DNA from 2 places in the Streptococcus sp. HMSC057G03 genome. Region 2 is predicted to be linked to the other one. Evidence: riboswitches for the same ligand, from Rfam matches in the RefSeq annotation. Region 2 holds a riboswitch; the other holds the start of a gene.
What was found. A riboswitch is a leader RNA that binds a small molecule or an ion and turns the genes downstream of it on or off. The one in region 2 is predicted to bind thiamine pyrophosphate.
Positions count from the first base shown of each region.

Region 1: linked by a shared signal. The riboswitch ahead of HMPREF2686_RS05595 (ABC transporter permease) and the one ahead of thiD (bifunctional hydroxymethylpyrimidine kinase/phosphomethylpyrimidine kinase) in region 2 are both predicted to bind thiamine pyrophosphate.

Region 1 is NZ_KV794424.1:65,121-68,269, forward strand. Features, by position in the region: gene HMPREF2686_RS05590 (ABC transporter substrate-binding protein) at 1-597, opposite strand, end outside; gene HMPREF2686_RS05595 (ABC transporter permease) at 655-1,413, opposite strand; TPP riboswitch at 1,488-1,589, opposite strand; gene HMPREF2686_RS05600 (Veg family protein) at 1,624-1,896, opposite strand; gene dnaB (replicative DNA helicase) at 1,898-3,149, opposite strand, start outside.
Region 2 is NZ_KV794428.1:59,246-62,394, reverse strand. Features, by position in the region: gene HMPREF2686_RS06995 (SPFH domain-containing protein) at 1-21, shown strand, start outside; gene efp (elongation factor P) at 170-730, shown strand; gene HMPREF2686_RS06985 (Asp23/Gls24 family envelope stress response protein) at 767-1,156, shown strand; gene nusB (transcription antitermination factor NusB) at 1,149-1,580, shown strand; TPP riboswitch at 1,696-1,793, shown strand; gene thiD (bifunctional hydroxymethylpyrimidine kinase/phosphomethylpyrimidine kinase) at 1,880-2,671, shown strand; gene thiE (thiamine phosphate synthase) at 2,714-3,149, opposite strand, start outside.

The sequences.
Region 1 (3,149 bases), on a different contig from region 2:
TTGCTCAGCCAAAATTCCATCCCAACCGTGATAAATCCAAGCAGCATCAAAGACCTTATTTTCAATCGGAGTAATGGAATTTGAATCACTATTTGGAACCAATTTTACTTGATTAAAATCAGCCCCTTCTTTTTTCATCATCGATTTGATCATTTCCAACTCAATCGGATCATTCCAGGTACCATACTTCTTACCAACCAAATCTTTTGGACTTGTGATCGCTGCATCTTTTCTTGAAATAATCCCTGACGTATTGTGTTCGACAATAGCTGCAATAGCGGTAATACCCGCACCTTTATCCAATTTCTTGGCCATAGAATCTTGGAAATAAATACCAAATGGAGCTTTCCCATTGATAATCAAATCAGAACTACTGTCTTCCGGAGGAAGTTTTATATCTACATCCAGTCCTGCATCTTTAAAGTACCCTTTTTCCTTTGCTACATAGAGACCCGTGTGATTGGTATTCGGGGTCCAATCTAGAATAAAATCAATCTTTTTCAAACCACTTGACGATTGCTTGACAGAATTTTGACAAGCACTCAAGAAAACAAATCCCAATATTATTGAGAAAAATAAACCTATTGACTTTTTCATTAGCTATACCTCTTTTACATTTTTGTCAATTTAAATTTTACACCATTTACAAGTTTGTCAATCCTTTTTCCATTTCAGAATGGTTCGTTCTAATTGGTCAACGAGAAACATACCGAGTAAACTAATAGCAGAAATCAATACAATGATCGCAAACATCGTATCATACTGAAATAACTTCTTCGATTGGATCATATAGACCCCCAATCCATCAAAACCTCCTAACCATTCTGAAACTACCGTACTGATAAAAGCATAGGAAACGCTCACACGTAAACCTGCAAAAAAATAAGGAAGCGCTGCAGGAATTTTATAATGAACTAAGGTCTGAAAGCGATTGGCTTGCATAATCTGAAACAATCTCAGAATATCTTGATCGCAATGCCGAAAACCATCTAACAGACTGACTACGATGGGAAATACCACCGTAATAATGATCAAAACTAGTTTTGGAAGCATACCATAACCAAACCAAAGAACCAGGATGGGGGCCAAGGCAATCGTCGGAATGGTTTGAATAACAACCATAAAAGGATAGACCAGATCATTCACCCATTGAAAACTATCCATGAGAATCGCAAAGCCAGCAGCAAGAAGAACCCCTATAACAAGTCCGATCAAGGCCACTTGAAGGGTAGACAAACTGTGATGAATCAGGAGAGCTCGATCTTGTACAAAGGCATTCCCAATTTCAAGTGGCGTTGGTAATACAAATTTGGGGAGGATATTTAAAAATCCTGCTAACTGCCATAAGACAAGAAGACTGCTAAAACCTGCAAATCCTATCAATTGTTTTGAATATCTTTTTACAAGAGACATCGTAACCTCCTTTCTCACAAATAAAAAACGCCTCCAAAATAGGAGACGGATTGCACAAGGTCACTCATAACGAAAAATACATTTCATTTGTTTCCTACGCTGGCATTACCCAGATCAGGTGCGGTCGAAGCTTACACTTCCTCTCAGACTGTACACAGACTCCCATATGTATTTATTATAATAACTGATTTAGACGATAAAAGCAAGAAATTAATCCAAATAACGAATTAAATTCTTCTCTGTTAAAATATCTGAATAGGTGTAAGACTCCACGTATGTATTGGCCGGTTCACCTGGTAAGCTATTGTCGTTCGTATACTCGATAATAAATAAAGAAGGATAGACCTCAATCAAGCGTCCAAATTTATTTTTTTGACGTTTCCGTCCATTTTCAAGCGTCATTTCAACCACTTGTCCTTCATGGGCCTTGATCTCTTCTTTAATTTTTTTCATTTTTGCAACATCTGTAAATGCATCACTCATCTTATTGATCCTCTCTCTTTGAAATACTTGAGAATTTATTGTATTCCTTTTGGAATATTAATTCGACTGTCCCACGCGCACCTGAACGGTTTTTCTCAATAATCACTTCAACCGTATTATTGGGCATTCCATCTTCTTCCTCTTCACCAGCTCGATCATAATAATCATCACGGTACAAGAAAGCAACAATATCCGCATCCTGCTCAATCGATCCAGATTCACGAATATCAGAAAGAACAGGACGTTTGTCTTGGCGCTGTTCCACACCACGTGATAGCTGACTCAAAGCAATAACGGGAACTTTTAGTTCCTTCGCCAAAATCTTTAACTGACGAGAAATTTCTGAAACTTCCTGTTGACGGTTTTCTCTTCCAGTCCCTGTAATCAGCTGCAGGTAGTCAATCAGAATAAGACCGAGATTGCCTGTTTCCTGCGCTAATTTTCTTGCTCTCGAACGAATCTCAGTGATCCGAATTCCTGGAGTATCATCGATGTAAATACTCGCATTGGCCAAATTCCCTTGAGCAATGGCATATTTTCGCCACTCTTCATCCGTCAATTGACCTGTACGAATCGAATGGGATTCAATCAAGCCTTCAGCTGCTAACATCCGGTCAACCAAACTTTCAGCACCCATTTCTAATGAGAAAATAGCCACTGTCTTATCCAACTTTGTCCCGATATTTTGAGCAATATTTAGAGCAAAGGCTGTTTTCCCTACTGCAGGACGAGCCGCTAAAATAATCAACTCTTCCTCATGTAGCCCTGTCGTCATATGGTCCAAATCGCGATAGCCTGTCGCAATACCCGTAATATCAGTGGTTTGAAGCGAGCGGGCTTCCAAGCTACCAAAATTTATATTCAAGATGTCTCGAATATTTTTAAATCCACTACGATTTGCGTTTTCACTAACATCAATCAGAGCTTTTTCAGCACCCGCAATGATTTCATCTGAAGGGCTTGCACCATCATAAGCTTGATTAATACTTTCCGTTAATCGAGAGATCAATCGACGTAAGACAGCTTTTTCGGCAACAATCTTCGCGTAATACTCCGCGTTAGCTGAAGTTGGTACCGAATTAATGACTTCTACCAAATAGGAGAGACCGCCAATATTTTGGAGATCCCCCTGACTATCTAAAATATTTCGAACAGTCGTCGCATCAATCGCATCCCCGCGGTCAGCTAGATCGATCATGGCTTTAAAAATCAAACGGTGCGAGTACTTAAAGAAATCGCCAGGCTCGATATAT
Region 2 (3,149 bases):
ATTGTCCCTGTTGACGAATAGAAGGGAACTAGGCTCAGAGATGTAGAGTCTCCAATCGCTAGTCTCTGCACTCTTTCCTTCCTAAAAAGAAAAGATTGCTGTTTGAGAAAAATCAAATAGTGTGTTACAATAAAGAGTAATCTATTTTTAAAAAAAGAGGTAATAAAACATGATCGAAGCAAGTAAATTAAGAGCTGGTATGACGTTTGTCACAGCAGATGGAAAATTGATTCGCGTTTTGGAAGCAAGTCACCACAAACCAGGTAAAGGAAATACCATCATGCGGATGAAATTACGTGATGTCCGTACTGGTTCTACATTTGACACAAGCTACCGTCCAGAAGAAAAATTTGAACAAGCGATTCTTGAGACTGTCCCAGCCCAATACTTGTACCAAATGGACGACACAGCCTACTTCATGAACACAGAAACTTATGACCAATACGAAATCCCTGTCGTCAATGTTGAAAATGAATTGCTTTACATTCTTGAAAATTCAGAAGTGAAAATTCAATTCTACGGAAATGAAGTGATTGGGGTAACTGTACCAACTACTGTTGAATTGACAGTCACAGAAACTCAACCATCGATCAAAGGTGCTACAGTGACTGGTTCTGGAAAACCAGCAACAATGGAAACAGGACTTGTTGTAAACGTTCCAGACTTCATCGAAGCAGGACAAAAACTCGTTATCAACACTGCAGAAGGAACTTACGTTTCTCGTGCGTAAGAGATCTCTCAGGGTGTCAAATAGAAAGGAACTTCTATGGCAACTGAACAATTTGGTGACATCGTTATTGCACCACGTGTATTAGAAAAAATTATTGCGATTGCAACGGCAAAAGTAGAGGGAGTTTACTCTCTTGAAAATAAGAGCGTGTCAGATAGCCTTTCAAAACGCTCACTTGGTCGTGGCGTCTACCTTCATACAGAAGAAGACGGTCAGGTCTCAGTGGATATTTATCTCTACCTTGAATATGGAGTGGCGGTACCATCTGTAGCAGTAGCGATCCAAAAGGCTGTGAAATCTGCTGTGTATGATATGGCGGATGTCACCTTGGATGCGGTTAATATCCACGTTGTAGGGATTGCAACAGAAAAATCTCCAAAACCAGACTTGAAAGACTTGTTTAATGAGGACTTCCTCAATGACTGATGAAATTTTATTAGAATCACGTCGAGATTTACGCGAGCGTGCTTTCCAAGCCTTGATGGCCTTGGAGTACGATGGAGACATTGTCGAAGCTTGTCGCTTTGCTTATCTGCATGATAAGGACGTGGCAGAAGATGCAACAGTTGATCTTCCGGCCTTTCTCTTGAATATCGTGACCGGCGTTTATCAGTCAAAAGATCAATTAGACCAACAAATCGGTCAACATTTGAAGCCTGGTTGGACAGTAGAACGCTTGACCTTGGTAGAGAAAAATATTCTGCGCCTTGGAATTTTTGAAATGACAGAGTTTGACACTCCACAGATTGTTGCTGTGAATGAGGCAGTCGAATTGGCTAAGGCCTTTTCAGATGAGACTTCATCACGTTTTGTCAATGGTGTTCTCAGTCAATTTGTGACAGAAGCATAGTATAAAAGAGCCCGCGGGCTCTTTTTTGATTGAAGGAAATATCTATTTTGGACCTAATTTTAATCTAATCTTACGATATAAAGTATAAAAATATGCTATACTAAAGAAAAAAGAAAACAACCACTAGGGGTGCGTAAAGCTGAGATTAACGACTGTTAGACCCTTTGACTCGATCTAGGTAATGCTAGTTGATGGAAGTGGACAAAATAACAATGGTTTATAAGCCACTAATTGACTTCTTGATACAGACTTTATCTTGTTTTACCAAATACAAACTTCAGCTGGTTGGGAGGTTTTAGATGACTTATTTACCCGTTGCTCTAACAATTGCTGGAACTGACCCTAGCGGTGGAGCTGGAATAATGGCTGATTTAAAGTCATTCCAAGCTAGAGGTGTCTATGGAATGGCCGTTGTAACTAGTCTTGTCGCTCAAAATACCAGGGGGGTTCAATTAATAGAGCATGTTTCTCCTCAAATGCTGAAAGCTCAATTGGAAAGTGTTTTTTCAGATATTTCCCCTCAAGCTGTAAAAACTGGTATGCTTGCGACTACGAAAATCATGGAGATGATCCAACCCTACTTAAAGCAACTTGATTGTCCCTATGTGCTTGATCCTGTGATGGTAGCTACTAGTGGAGACGCTTTAATTGATACAAGTGCAAGAGACTATCTCAAAACAAATTTGCTGCCTCTTGCAACGATTATTACACCCAATCTTCCTGAAGCAGAAGAAATTGTCGGCTTTTCTATCAAAGACCAAGAAGATATGCAAAAGGCTGGGCGTTTGATCCTAAAAGAATTTGGGCCTCAATCAGTTGTTATCAAAGGAGGACACCTCGAAGGTGGTGCCAAAGATTTCCTCTTCACAAAGGATGAAGAATTTGTCTGGGAAAGTCCACGAATTCAAACTTGCCATACCCATGGTACTGGCTGTACCTTTGCTGCAGTTATCACTGCTGAGCTTGCAAAAGGGAAAAGCCTCTATCAAGCAGTTGATAAGGCCAAGGCTTTTATCACAAGAGCTATCCAAGATGCCCCTGAACTTGGGCATGGTTCTGGTCCTGTTAACCATACAACTTATAAAGATTAAAAAAACTCTCTCATTCCCCATATATTGGGAATGAGAGAGTTTTTATTTAGAGATGATTTGATCTAATTTTGTTAAAAATTCTTGGGTTCTTGCTTCAATATCTCTTGCCTGCATCAAATCACGAACTACTGCGATACCAGCAATACCTGTTCCAGAAAGTTGATGGATATTTTCACAAGTTAAACCGCCAATCGCTACGACTGGAATACCGACTGCTTGGCAGATGTCCTTTAAGGTAGAAATGAGGGTAATAGGGGCATTTTCCTTGGTTGTTGTGGGGAAAATTGCTCCTGTTCCTAAGTAATCCGCCCCAGATTCTTCTGCTTCGAGTGCTCTTTTCACTGTTTTTGCAGTTACACCTAGTATTTTCTCTGTGCCCAAGACTTGTCTGGCTACTGAAACTGGGAGTTCATCATCTCCTATATGAAGTCCTGCAGCATCGACAGCTAGGCACACATCCAAACGATCATCGATAATC